Regions from separate parts of the Pseudoalteromonas sp. S408 genome, predicted to be linked through region 4. Evidence: predicted binding sites of a transcription regulator. Region 4 holds the regulator's gene; each other region holds the start of a gene.
The links. The regulator sigma-54, encoded in region 4, starts transcription at its own class of promoters, with help from an activator protein. The targets are predictions, from matches to a motif close to GTTGGCACGNNNNTNGNNT.

Region 1 (3,543 bases), on a different contig from region 4:
CTGCTTGTAACGGTTTACCGTTGGGGATGTATAGCGCTTTAAAGGCATCGTTAGTATTAGCAACCGTTGCTAGTTTTTCGCAACCTGCTTGAAGGCTTTTGGTAACAGTAAACCCTTCGCGGGCAAGCTTAATAGCGGGGCCTAAAATAGTACTTAACGGCAGGACTGCGTGTTCATCTACCTCAAGGGCTTTTTGCCAGCCGCGGAGCGTAGCTGCTTGAGTAAGCGCACTTAAACCGCCGCGTTCAGGCATTTGGTTGGCATTTTTATAGGCATCTATGTTTTTAGGTGCGCGCCCGCAGGCATCAATTGCGGTAGGGGTGCTTTGATTTGGGTAATCAATAAGCCAAAAGCTGTCGCCACCAATTGAGTTCATATGAGGGTAAACCACGCTAATAGCAGCGGCCGCTGCTACCATGGCCTCAACGGCTGTGCCGCCTTGTTTTAATATTAATGTGCCCGCCTCTGTTGCAGCAAAGTGCGGGGCTGTAAATGCAATGTTGTGTGCGTTCATGTGAGAGTTTCCTGTTTAAAATATGCAGCTAATTGTGTTGTGCAGGCAAGTAGGCTTTTATCGTTGTTATGGCTCATCATGAGTGAAAACCCATAAGGGTGGCCATTATCTAAATTAGCCAATGGTAAGTGAACTTGCGCCGAGCGGCTCAAGCCCGCAATAGCAGATAAAGTTATAATTTGCATACGCAGTGCGCTTGTGTCGGCGCCCAATTTAGGTGCGGTTGTTGGCGTGGTTGGCAAAAATAAGCAGCTGTTTGAGTTTAAGTTCTTAGCGATTAATGTTTGCCACTGGGTTTGTATATTAAGTGCTTCTTGTTCTTCTTGGGCAGTGAGTGCCAGTGCCATTTTAAAACGGGCAGCAATTGCCGGAGCAAACTGGGGAGGGTGCCCCGGCAATTGAAGCCAATCTTTATGCGCTTTAGCTATAGCACGACCTTGCAGTATTCTAAAGCTATCGGCAAGTTCGCTTAAAATGCTGCTTTTTGGCAGCGCAAATTCTTTGTGGTGTTTAAAATAAGGTTTGGTTTTTTCTAGTAGTTGCTTAATAGGTGCTTGCAAGTCTGGGCTTACTAGCTCAAATAACGGCTCGCAAATCACCAAGGTATTTACGCTACTCACCGTTTGATTTGGTAGCAATACGTCGCCTACTTGTTCTAATAGTTCTGCGCTTTGGGTAAGCCAACCAATAGTATCAAAAGGCGGTGCTAGCGGGATTAGGCCATCTTTTTCAATCACGTTATGGCTTGGCCTAATGCCAAATAAGCCGCAGTAACTTGCGGGTATTCTAATAGAGCCGCCGGTATCGGTGCCCAATCCAATGTCAGCTAAATTGCCGGCTACCGCGGCGGCTGAGCCCACACTTGAACCCCCACACGCGTGCCCTTTTAATTTAGGGTTTTGTGCTGCGCCATAATGAATATTATTACCTTCTAAGCTGTAAGCAAGTTCGTCGGTGTGGGTAAAGCCTGTAAAAATACAACCCGCATCCATTAATTTGTTTACGCTACTTGCGGTTTGTTTAGCTGGTGGATGTGTTTTAAACCAGCGTGGGTTACCGGCACTGTTTTTATGCTCTTTAACAGCAAATACATCTTTTACGGCAAGGCGCTTAGTGTTTAGTGTGCCTGTTTGACTTGATTGCCAATTACTCGGTCCATGGTCACAAAATATGCCTGTGTTTTTAGTTTTTGATTGCGTGTTCATTTTGTAACCCATCGAAATAAAACTGACCAAATGGTTATTTACTAATTTTAAATTGATTAAAAGAGAATGTTGTCGTTATTTTTTCAGTTCATTGCGTAATATATTATTTTTATTTACACAGCATTAGTGCACTTTTAATTGGTGACTTTGGTTTTAGCAAACTTAGTATAAGCAAAACAGATGCCAAAACTTTATTCTTGTCCGATTGGTCAGGTTTCTGGGCGTTGCAGAGGGGTATTTGTAATTTTAACGTTTAAGAATGGGTGTTTTTAAGCGTAAAACAAACCAGTTTGGTGCAATGCTGCACCAAGTTGGTTTGTTTTTTACATGAACTTATTAAATAAGGGGGGTTTTACTAATTATTAGGCCATTAACGTCGGCGTACAACCAATCGTTTGGCGCTATTGCGGTGCCTAGCATATTAATAACTTGGTCTTGATCGCCAAAACCGCGCTTAAGTGTGCTGCGAGGGGTTGAACCAAGGGCCATGACCGGTAAATCCATTGTTGCAAGTATTTCTATATCGCGGCAACAACCATTTATTACAACACCTTCCCAGCCATTTTGTAGCGCGCGTTCGGCCATAATGTCGCCAATAAAAGCAAAGCGTTTGCTAGCAAATCCATCAATTACTAACACTTTACCTTTGCCATCTTTATGTAAAATATCGGCGGCAAACGAATTGTCTTCTGGGCAGGTAACGGTCACTGCTTGGCCACTAAAGGTGGTTTTGTTACCAAAGTGATGCAAGCCACTATCTGCTACTTGAACCGAGTTGCGGTGATCGTCGAATAGGTCGGGGGTTGTAAAGTTTTCCATGTGTTAGCTCTCATTTTGAACGGGTATTTTTAAGCCAATACCTTTTAAAATTATGTGGGCAATTGATTGTGTTATTTGTGCCACGTCGGTTTTGTCATATTCAAGTTTATTCATTACCAAAAGTACTTCTGCCTGAAAGTCAGCGTAGTATTGTGTTGTTGACCAAATAGTAAATAAAAGGTGATGGGGGTCTACTTGGTCTATTTTTTTTGCGTCCATCCAGGACTGAAACACATCAATTTTTTGTTTAACCCAAGGGCGGGTATTTGTTCTAAAGTAGTTTTGTAAATACGGTGCGCCCCGTAAAATTTCATTGGCAAATAAACGAGATTGTAGAGGTTGGTTTACAGCAAGTATCACTTTACTTTTTATGTAGTTATAAAGCACTGCAGCAGGATCGTCTTCAGCGGTGACGTTATCAAGGCCTAAGTTCCAGTTTGCTATTATGCGGTCTATCACGGCTTCGTAAAGGCCGTCCTTGCTTTTGAAATAATACAGTATGTTAGCTTTAGGCACGTTCGCTTCTTTTGCAACCATACTCATGCTTGCACCGTCATACCCATTAAGAGAAAACAATTGCTCGGCAGCATTTAAAATAAGCAGTTGGTTTTTTTCCCGAGTGACTTCTTTTTTATTTGGTTTTGTTTGTGTGGTCATTATTTATTATGCGAGTTTAACGTGTTGATTGATTGTAGCTTTACTGACCGAAAGGTCAATTACTAAAGTGGCTTCAACACTTAAATACACACATTAGCTAATGCTTCGGCTAATGACGTTTACTAATTTATTTTGAACTTTACTAAGTCCACTGGATTACAATTCTCGCGCCCTGATCAAATAACGGCCAGTTTATAATCGTGTTAATTCACAAAGATCAACAGCCCCTTGTTATTTCTTTTCATTATTTACCTGCGCTAACAAGTCGAGTACTTTTTGTTGGCCAAATGTTTGTGCAAATTGCTCGGCTGTTTGACCGGCTTTGTTTTGATGCGCGTTATCGCAATC
Region 2 (3,543 bases), on a different contig from region 4:
ATAATTCCCCCTACACCTTATAATTGCTGATTAATGTAACTCATCATTTCATCAACAGCCGAAATAACTTTTGAGTTCATTTCATAGATTCGCTGCGTTTCAATCAGGTTAACCAACTCTTCTGTTACATTTACATTTGATGTTTCAAGTGAACCCTGAATAATTGTGCCTAAGCCTTCTACACCCGGGTTACCTTGCACAGGCGCGCCACTTACAGCCGTTTCGGTGTAAAGGTTTTGCCCTACAGGCTCAAGACCCGATGGATTAATAAAATCACTAATTGTAAGCTGGCCAATAACAACGTTGTCGGCTTGGCCTGAAATACGCACAGATACTTCACCATCTTGTGAAATAGTGATTGATTGCGCATCATCAGGAACGTTCATCTCTGGTTGCACAACATAGCCAGAACCAGACGTTACAATTCGACCATCGCCATCGGTAGTAAACTGCCCATTACGAGAATAAGCAATATTGCCATCGGGTTGTAATACTTCAAAAAAGCCAGGCCCTGAGATCATCCAATCCAATGAATTCTCAGTAGTTAGCATATTACCTTGAGAAAAGTTTTTTTGGTTAGCCACTACTTTTGCACCGGCACCTAACATTAAACCAGATGGCATTTCGGTGTCTTGTGACGAGCGGCCTCCGGGCTGGTTAATATTTTGATAGAGTAAATCTTCAAAAATAGCGCGGCTTTTTTTATAACCGACCGTACTGGCATTCGCTAAATTGTTTGATATAACCGAAATATCGGTTTGTTGAGCGTCTAGCCCCGTTTTACTGATCCACAATGCTGGATTCATAATCGTGTCCTCATTTAAAGTTAAACTATGCGCATCAGCTGATCTTGTGATCTATCAAGATCTTCAGCTGTTTTCATCAGTTTTACTTGTAACTCAAATTGACGTTGATGGCTGATCATATCGACCATTTCGTGAACAGGGTTCACATTAGACATTTCTAAGGTTCCGCTTAATACTTTGACATTGGCAGAAGTATCAACAACCTCTCCTGCCTTAGGCCTAAATAAACCATCGTTCCCTTTTTCTAGTTGAAAACTATTAGCTTCAACCACCTTCAAACGGTCAACTTCTTCTAAAAACGTAGCAGGCGCCCCCTGCGGACGAACTTGAATTGCACCGTCTTCACTAAATTCAATTTTTTCGATCGGTACTGGTAAAATAACAGGCCCGCCTTCGCCAATTACTTGACGACCATGGCTGGTCATTAACCTACCTTCAGCGGTAATATTTAATGTACCCACCTTGGTGTAAGCTTCATTGCCTGAGGCATCTTGCACGCTTAACCACGCGTTATCGCTCATTGCAATATCTAGGTCTCTGCCTGTTTCGACTATGCCGCCAGAGGTCATATTAGAACCCGGACGCTCTTGCATAGAAAAAACACGCGACGGCAACCCTTCGCCAAAAGCCTGCATAGAGCGAGCTTGTGCAAAGTCTGACTTAAATCCAGTGGTATTCGCATTCGCCAAATTATTGGCTTTGAGGGCCAGCCCTTGTAGGCTTTGTTTAGCGCCTGAGGCCGCAATGTAAACCATTTTGTCCATAGCATCGACTCATTTCAAAAATCTCTATACACAGGAAATGCAAAATAGATGCCACAATAGGAAATGATGTAAAATGGTTATAAAACAAACTAAATGAAGTAAAAATAAAAAGGGCCACTTTAAAAAGCAGCCCTTAACATGGTGTTAAGTATTAAATTAACGAATCTGTAAAATTGCCTGTTGCAGTGTTGAGTTAACCTCAAGCGCACGAGAGTTAGCCTGGAAGTTACGCTGAGCACTAATTAGGTCAACCAACTCATTCGTTAAGTTCACATTAGATTGCTCTAGTGCTGATGAATTTATTGAACCTAATGTACCCGAACCTGGTTCACCTGCAATTGGCTCTCCTGACGTTAAGCTCTTTTTCCAAGAGGTATCACCAACTTGCGATAAACCCTGTGAATTAGAAAAACGAACCATCGCTACCTGACCTAAGAAAGATGTGTCGCCATTACTGTATGAAGCCACTATTTTTCCGTCGGTACCAATATCAATACCCGCTAAACGACCAACCGTAGCGCCATCTTGGTCTAGCGCTTTAACTTCAAATCGACTTGCGTACTGAGTTGGCTGCTTATTTGTAGTTGCAGCCTCATCTCGCCAATTAAGCTCTACGCCCGTATCAGGAAATGACGCGCCGTTGGTCAGTAACGAAGATAAACCAGTCCCAGCACCCGCAGGTAAAACTAACTCATCGAAACTGCTTGGGTTTGCATTAGCAACCCCATTTGTTGTTTCAGGTAAACCGCTTGAGCTAAAACCTAGGGTAGTTAAAGGTGTGTATGGCGCAGTAGTTTGCTCAGCGCCCGTTGCTGGATCAACAACTAAACCATCGAGCGTTGCATGTATATCCCACTCATTAGGGTTTGTCGTCGGATCATTTTTTACAAAAAAGTATTGTAAAACATGTGCCTCACCCAGTGAATCGTAAACAGTGGTTGAAGTTGATGAGTTATACGAAGCACTTTCTGTTGGATCAAATGGCAACGAAGGCGCATCTGCACGTGAATCTAAATTAAATGAGCTGTATACCGTTGCCGTTGCACGAGGTGATCCAGACGAATCAGGGATTTGCAGTGCCGACGAAGTACTTAAACTAACAGAGGTCGTATCGCCGGTAGCCTCATCTACAGGGAAACCTTGTAAAAAGTTACCTTTAGCATCAACGATAAAGTTATCTTTATCTAACTTAAAAGCCCCTGCTCTTGTAAAGGTAAAATCTTGCGCACCCAGGTCTTGGCTCATTGCAAAGTAGCCTTCACCTGTAATGGCTAAATCCAATGAGTTATTAGTAAATTGCAGCGAACCTTGGTGAAATTGCTGGGCAACCATAGTAGTTTGAACACCGTCACCATTTTTAGTTCTACCAGAACTAAAGACTGAAGAGGCATATACATCTGCAAACTCAGCACGTGACTCTTTAAAACCGGTTGTATTAACGTTCGCAATATTATTTGCGGTAACGTCTAAATCTTTTTGTGCGGCAGCTATGCCTGTTAATGCAATATTGAAGCTCATAATTGACCTCTAACCTATTAAATACAGCCTGCAAACAGGCGAAATATTATTAAACTCTATTACGCGATCTCTGCGACATCAGTCAGCCTAACCGCACCTTCTTTAGTGTTAATAATGATGCCATTAGCACCATTTATATTTACACTTTCAATATTTTTAAACGTAGCAATAGGAAGGCTTGAAAATTCACCGTTGGTGCTGCCTTCAGCCACTATATTGTATTCACCCTCTGGTAAACGTTCACCCGCTTCGTTTTTACCATCCCAAGCAAAACGTACTGCACCAGCCGATTGCGATCCTAGTTCAATACTTCTTACAAGTTGTCCAGATTCATCCGTAATACGAAGCGTTAAACTCTCTACTGGGCTTTCTGCAACCACTGATCCTTTGGCGTCACCCGTTGCATTTAAATCTAAAGAATCTGACTCTAATAACGCTTGCTTTCCAACTAATGT
Region 3 (3,543 bases), on a different contig from region 4:
GTTTCGTTTGTTACTTCACCAAACACACGCGAAGAATACTCACGCTCAACTTCATAACTTGGGTGCATTAAACGATTTGCTAATTCACCATCATTAGTAAACAACATTAAACCAGATGTATTTACATCGAGTCGGCCTACAGCTATCCAACGATCGCCATCAATACGAGGTAGTCTGTCAAATACAGTACGACGACCTTCAGGGTCTTTGCGTGTACTCAATTCTCCCTCTGGTTTGTTGTACATTATCACACGACAAATTCTGTCTGCTTTATCTTCAATTTTTACGGTATGACCGTCTACTCGAATTAAATCGGTTTCTTCAACGCGGTCACCGAGTTTAGCGACTTTGCCGTTAACACTAACACGATTTGCGTCAATGTATTTTTCCATTTCACGGCGCGAGCCTACACCAGCTCTGGCTAGGACTTTTTGTAACTTTTCACCTTGTACATTCATTCGGATGGTTCTCTCACAGAAGGATCACTTAATAACTGGTCTATTTTACTTTCTTGTTGCGCAGGTAACGCAGGTAAGTTTTCTAAACCCGTTAATGAAAAATAATCTAAAAATTGTTTAGTCGTGGCGTATAAAGCGGGTTTACCCGGTACCTCTTTATGCCCTACTACTTTAACCCACTCTCTTTCGAGTAAAGTTTTAATTATATTCGAACCCGTTGTTACCCCTCTTACTTGCTCAATTTCGCCACGTGTAATGGGTTGACGATAGGCAATAAGTGATAGTGTTTCCAATATAGCACGTGAGTATTTAGGCGCTCGTTCTTGCCAAAGGTTACTCAACCAAGGAGTTAAACTGCTACATGCTTGAAATCGATAACCACTGCCCACTTCAACAAGGCGGATACCACGGGTTTGAAAATGTGTTTGTATCGTTTCTATGGCATGGTTTATTCGTGACATAGAAATTGCAATATCCATTAAAACAGTGTCTTTAATATGGCGTTTACTTATGGGTTTGTCTGCAACAAAAATTGCAGCTTCAATGATTTCAACTAACTGCTCATCACTAATTCGCCGCCCAGCCATATACACTCTTAATAAATAAAAATACACAGCCATCTATTATGACAGAATAAGCACTAACTAGGAAAATATATCTGGTAATTTTATTAGGTCTGTTATCTTTACAAATGAAGATGAGTTTAAACTAAAGGCTGTTTAATCTCGGCGCAAAGTTTGTAACTTGGTGGGCTCGATAACGGCTCCTGCGTCATAGCAAATTTATAGGGGATAACCACACTAAGCAGGCTCTATTTTGCCTAAATACCAAACAGATTGTTGTAATTTCAACCTGGAAAGATAAGCGCTTACTGAGCTTTACCCATAAAAAAAGCCAGTTACTATAACTGGCTTGCTGTTTTAAAACTAAATCACAGTTAGCTGTGTTTAATTACTTTTAATGCATCATCTTCAGCTACGGCTTTACCATATTTCTTTATGTAACCCGTAAACTCGTTTTTACTAATTCGTTTATCTTTGTTTTTGTCCATGTAACCAAAGTGGTTAGAAATATCGTCGTCGTTACCTTCAACAACTGATATGTAACCATTACTGTCGTTATCTAAACTTGCAAAGCTACTTTCGATTTTATCAAACTTAGCAATATTTGCTTTAAAAGCTGATTCGCTCACATCACTGTCAGTAGCAACTTTACCAGTATTTAATTGCATGTAGGCATTAAATTCCTTACGACTAATTTCTTCATCCATATTAGTGTCGATATTAGAAAAATGCCCCCAAATATTATCATCGTCAGCTTCAACTTTTGAAATAAAACCATCACTATCGTTGTCTAGACTTGCAAAGTCGCTATCTATTTTATCAAGACCTTGATTAGACGCACAGGCCGCTAAACTTAATGATGCTAGGATAGTTGTTGCTAATGTTAACTTTTTCATAAGACGTGTCCTTCGTTGTTAGTAAATGTCACAACAACTAATACAAGTCTAATGCCAAAATGAAATAAATATAAATTTCAATAACTTGCAAGTTGACCGCATGTTTTTCATTCTATTTCAATACGTTAGCCTTGAAACCTTTTCAATCAACCTTGTAAATTTTGCAAAAAAAAAGCCCAGCTTTAAAAGCTGGGCTCTCGTTAATTCTTGTTGTACTAATTAAATTGCAGCATTTTGGTAACGCTTAACAAAATCAGTAACTTTTTGACCATTACATTTTAGCGAGTTTAAGTTACCGATTTTTTGGCGTACTGGCGCTAAACCCTGCTTTAGTGCAGTCATACATAGTTGAGTTTCTTGTTGAGCGTCTTTAGCAAACACTTCTACTTTGTTTTCAATTATGTTGTTTGTTGAATCTTTTTTTGCAATATCGCGAATATCTTGACCGTTACACATAATGCTTTGTGAAAAGCGCGATAAGTAAACGTTGTGCTTAGCTGCTAATTTACGTGCCGCAGAAAAACCTTCGTTTGCGCTTAATACACACAATTTAGACTCAATTGAGTTGTCTTGACTAAAGTAAGTGTTACTTTGAGCTGAAACAGAAGAAGATACTAATAATGTTGCCGCTAAAAATAATTGTGCTTTCATGAGAGATCCTATGTGAACGAGTTTGCCAATGAATTTGCGCGCATTATATAGCCAATATTGTGCAGATCAATTGAATTTTTTATTTATTTTATAAATTAATACAACATTAACAATGTTTAAACTTTCACCAGCATTTGATCAACATTTGCGCAGCTATTTTGTCATTTCAGACATGTTATATAAGCTAAATTACTGATACAATTTACCATTAAAATAAGCACTAATTTAAAGGTAAATCGAATGAAAGTGATTTCTTTCAATATCAATGGTCTGCGTGCTCGTCTTCACCAATTACAAGCTGTTATTGATAAGCATCAACCAGACGTAATTGGCTTACAAGAAATTAAAGTTCATGATGAAGCGTTTCCATTAGACGATGTTCAAAAAATGGGTTACCACGTCTACTTTCATGGTCAAAAAGCACATTACGGCGTAGCTATGTTATGCAAAAAAGAGCCAAAATCGGTCTTAAAAGGGTTTGCTACCGACACTGAGGAGTCGCAAAAGCGTATGATCAGTGTCACTATTGAACAAGATAGCGGCCGCGACATTACAGTTATGAATGGTTATTTCCCGCAAGGCGATAACATTAGCCACGAAACTAAATTCCCGTATAAACGTCAATTTTATAAAGATTTGATGACCCACTTAAATACACACCTTTCTCCCGAACAAGATGTGGTTGTTATGGGTGACATAAATATATCCCCTACAGACCTGGACATAGGTATTGGCGAGGTAAACGCTAAACGCTGGTTAAAAACAGGTAAGTGCTCTTTCCAACCAGAAGAACGTCAATGGCTAGCAACACTTCTAGATTGGGGGTTCAAAGATACATTCAGAGAACTCTACCCCGAGGTGAACGATCAATATTCATGGTTTGATTACCGCTCTAAAGGCTTTTTAGATAATCGCGGCCTGCGAATTGATGTGGTGCTTGCAACCCATTCACTTGCTGAGCGTTGCACTGAGTCT
Region 4 (3,543 bases):
AATGCCATGTTTAAAACCAAATGATTCAAATGTGACAATCAGCTGCTTGTCTTTTTTACCTAATATTTTTTCACGAATCGATTCAGCGAGTTGATGAACACTCAAGTCGCTTGTATCTATCATGTAATCGGCACGAGTAGTTAGCACATCAAGCAGTTCTTTTTCTTTTTTTATAGCTAAATCTAGCGGAAGCGAATCGATTGATAGAGGGTGCAAGCGTCTTGTTTCTGAGAAACGTTTAATTAATGTTTGATCTTCACTGTCTAAATAAAATAGTGTTGGTTTTGTAAAACCCGGTAAATATTCAATAATATGATTAAATTCATCTTGTTCTTTTGGCAAGTTTCGCACGTCGATGCTTACAGCGATTTTATCGTAGTTATCAGAAACGCTTCTTACCAAAGAAGGTAATAAATTTACAGGGATGTTATCTACGCAATAATAACCTAGATCTTCAACAACGCGTAAAGCAACCGACTTACCAGAACCAGAACGGCCACTTATGATAATCAACTCCATTAATCACCCTTTAAATTTACTACGATTGGTCAACAATAATTTGATACAGCTCGGCGTCCGATTTAGCACAGCGTAGCTGCTTGCAAAATTCTTTATTTTTTAGTTTATCAGCTATCGTCGCTAGCGTCTTTAAGTGTTGCTGGTTATCGCCATCAGGTACGATGAGTGCAACAAAAATATCAACTGGTCGATTGTCTATAGCATCAAAGTTAATCGGTGTTTCACTTACTAATACTAATGCTAAAGGTTCTTGTGCGCCGCTCATTCGACCATGTGGAATAGCTATGCCTCTTCCTATTCCTGTGCTACCTAGCTTTTCGCGAGTTAATAAAGCGCCCAAAATATCTTGTTGAGACAAATACGGTAATTTATCGTGAGCAAGCTCGCTAATAAACTCTAAAATTCTTTTTTTACTATTAAAAAGGACCGCAGCTTTGCTGCAGTCCTGGCATATAAGTGAACTTAGTTTCATCATATTAGTGTCGAGCAAGCTTCTCTTTGTGTTTAATTACTTGACGGTCAAGCTTATCAATCAATGAATCAATCGCTGCATACATATCTTGATGTTCAGTGGATGCGAATAATTCAGCGCCACTTACATGAATAGTTGCTTCTGCTTTTTGATTTAATTTTTCTATATCAAGAATGACATGAACATTATTAATATGATCAGAGTGCCTTTCTAGCTTCGCAAATTTGGTATTTATATAGTCTCTTAATGAATCAGTTAGTTCTACATGACGACCAGTTAAATTTAGTTGCATAAGCATTACCCTCTTTGTTTAGCGTCTTAGATCAGACTCTTTCGCTGATTTGACGGTGGAATAGCAAGAGATTCGCGGTATTTTGCGATTGTACGTCTTGCTACTTTAATTCCTTGCTCAGCCAATATATCCGCAATTTTGCTATCACTCAATGGTTTTGCTGAGTTTTCTGCTGCGATTAGTTTTTTGATAAGTGCTCGTATCGCTGTGGATGAACATTCTCCACCATTTTCGGTGCTTACATGGCTTGAGAAAAAGTATTTAAGCTCAAATATTCCACGCGGTGTGTGCATGTACTTTTGAGTCGTTACGCGCGAAATTGTCGATTCGTGCATTTCTACCATTTCGGCTACATCATTTAAAACCATAGGTTTCATGGCTTCTGGACCGTGTTCAAAAAAGCCTTGTTGTTGTTTTACGATACAGTTAGTTACTTTTAAAAGCGTGTCGTTTCTGCTTTCTAAACTTTTAATAAACCATTTAGCTTCTTGTAAATGTGAGCGAATAAACTGGCTATCACCGCTCGACTTAACTGTACGCGACATTGCAGCATATTGGCTGTTTACACGAATTTTTGGCATGCTGTCTGGGTTTAGTTCAACAACCCAGCGGCCTTTAATTTTCTTAACTGACACATCTGGTATTACATATTCAGACTCTTCTCGCACTATTGTGTCTGCAGGCTTTGGGTTAAGCGTATGAATAAGTGTCATTACTTCTTTAAGCTCATCTTCTTTGAGCTTCGTTTTTTTCATTAATGTACGGTAGTCGCGAGCAGCTAACAAATCTATGTGCTCGGTTAAAATCATTTTTGTTTCGTCAATAAAAGGGGTGCCTTTATCAAATTGATTTAACTGAATACACAAACATTCTTGTAAGCTTCGTGCTGCAATACCAACAGGGTCAAATAATTGAATACGCTTTAAAACTGCTTCAATTTCATCAAGTTCAACCTCAACGTCATCGTCGTTATCTTGATTAAAGCTCTCTAAAATTTCTTCACAGCTGAGGGTTAATATGCCTGAGTCGTCCACGGCTTCAACTATTGCAATAGCAATCGCTTCATCCGTAGGGCTAAATGGCGTTAGTTGTAATTGCCACATTAAGTATTCGTGAAGCGTTTCAGTCGATGCACCTTGATAAATAGACTCATCTTCAGGCATGGGGCCTGAAGACGATGCTGGGGCGGCACTCATGTACTCATCCCAGCTAACGTCCATTGCCATGTCGTCACTGACGGTATCTTTTGCTAGGGCTTCACCACTGTCTTGTTCATACTCACTGGGGACTTCATCTGCAGATGCACTTACTGTCACTTCATCATTATCTGCTTTTTGCTCATTTTTGCCTGCAAGGTCATCGGCATAGTCTTGCTCCTCAACCTCAAGTAATGGGTTGCTGTCGAGCGCTTCTTGTATTTCTTGCTGAAGATCCAATGTGCTTAATTGCAGCAAGCGAATAGCTTGTTGCAACTGAGGTGTCATTGTAAGTTGCTGGCCCATGCGCAGCTGTAGTGATTGCCTCATGTATCTCTAACAATCCTTTTAAGTTGTTATAATTAATACTAGCAGATGCATACAAATAAGGCGTAAATGTTACAGCCTAAATTGCTCGCCTAAATATACATCGCGTACAGTTTTATCGTTTAATACGTGTTCAGGGGTACCAGAAGCAATCAGTTCCCCATGAGAAACTATGTAGGCTTTTTCGCAAACATCAAGGGTTTCTCTTACATTATGGTCTGTTATTAATACACCAATACCACGCTTTTTAAGGTGTTCAATAATTTTTTTAATATCCAACACTGAAATAGGGTCAACGCCGGCAAACGGTTCGTCTAATAAAATAAACTTTGGATCTGCAGCTAAAGCACGTGCAATCTCTACTCGGCGACGCTCTCCGCCCGATAGTGCCATACCTTTACTGTCGCGAATGTGTTGAATGCTAAATTCATCCAATAGATTATTAAGTGTATCTTCTCTGGCTTGCTTAGTGAGCTCCTTTCGAGTTTCTAAAATAGCCATTAAGTTTTGATATACGGTTAACTTTCTGAATATAGACGACTCTTGCGGCAAGTAGCCAATGCCTAATCTAGCACGACTGTGCATAGGTAAAAGAGTAATATCGTTCTCGTCGATAGATATTTTACCTTTATCGCTAGGGACTAAGCCTACAATCATATAAAACGTGGTGGTTTTACCCGCACCGTTTGGACCAAGTAAACCCACTATGCTACCGGCTTTAACTTCTAAGCCTACAT

Region 1: CWB62_RS09095 (amidase family protein) is a predicted target of sigma-54. The motif match lies at 1,889-1,907, and genes of this name have one in related genera.
Region 2: CWB62_RS01290 (flagellar basal body rod protein FlgF) is a predicted target of sigma-54. The motif match lies at 1,608-1,626, and genes of this name have one in related genera.
Region 3: CWB62_RS02955 (EF-hand domain-containing protein) is a predicted target of sigma-54. The motif match lies at 1,958-1,976, and genes of this name have one in related genera.

The regions. Positions count from the first base shown of each region.
Region 1 covers NZ_PNDY01000009.1:103,989-107,531, reverse strand. Annotated here, with positions in the region: gene CWB62_RS09100 (gamma-glutamyltransferase family protein) at 1-514, opposite strand, end outside; gene CWB62_RS09095 (amidase family protein) at 511-1,719, opposite strand; gene CWB62_RS09090 (putative 4-hydroxy-4-methyl-2-oxoglutarate aldolase) at 2,056-2,538, opposite strand; gene CWB62_RS09085 (TetR/AcrR family transcriptional regulator) at 2,542-3,195, opposite strand; gene CWB62_RS09080 (ankyrin repeat domain-containing protein) at 3,427-3,543, opposite strand, start outside.
Region 2 covers NZ_PNDY01000001.1:253,698-257,240, forward strand. Annotated here, with positions in the region: gene flgH (flagellar basal body L-ring protein FlgH) at 1-2, opposite strand, end outside; gene flgG (flagellar basal-body rod protein FlgG) at 18-806, opposite strand; gene CWB62_RS01290 (flagellar basal body rod protein FlgF) at 827-1,570, opposite strand; gene flgE (flagellar hook protein FlgE) at 1,727-3,088, opposite strand; gene CWB62_RS01300 (flagellar hook assembly protein FlgD) at 3,148-3,543, opposite strand, start outside.
Region 3 covers NZ_PNDY01000002.1:141,136-144,678, forward strand. Annotated here, with positions in the region: gene rluB (23S rRNA pseudouridine(2605) synthase RluB) at 1-458, opposite strand, end outside; gene scpB (SMC-Scp complex subunit ScpB) at 455-1,045, opposite strand; gene CWB62_RS02955 (EF-hand domain-containing protein) at 1,396-1,917, opposite strand; gene CWB62_RS02960 (hypothetical protein) at 2,137-2,568, opposite strand; gene xthA (exodeoxyribonuclease III) at 2,809-3,543, shown strand, end outside.
Region 4 covers NZ_PNDY01000022.1:106,107-109,649, reverse strand. Annotated here, with positions in the region: gene rapZ (RNase adapter RapZ) at 1-519, opposite strand, end outside; gene ptsN (PTS IIA-like nitrogen regulatory protein PtsN) at 539-991, opposite strand; gene hpf (ribosome hibernation promoting factor) at 996-1,283, opposite strand; gene CWB62_RS15760 (RNA polymerase factor sigma-54) at 1,310-2,809, opposite strand; gene lptB (LPS export ABC transporter ATP-binding protein) at 2,879-3,543, opposite strand, start outside.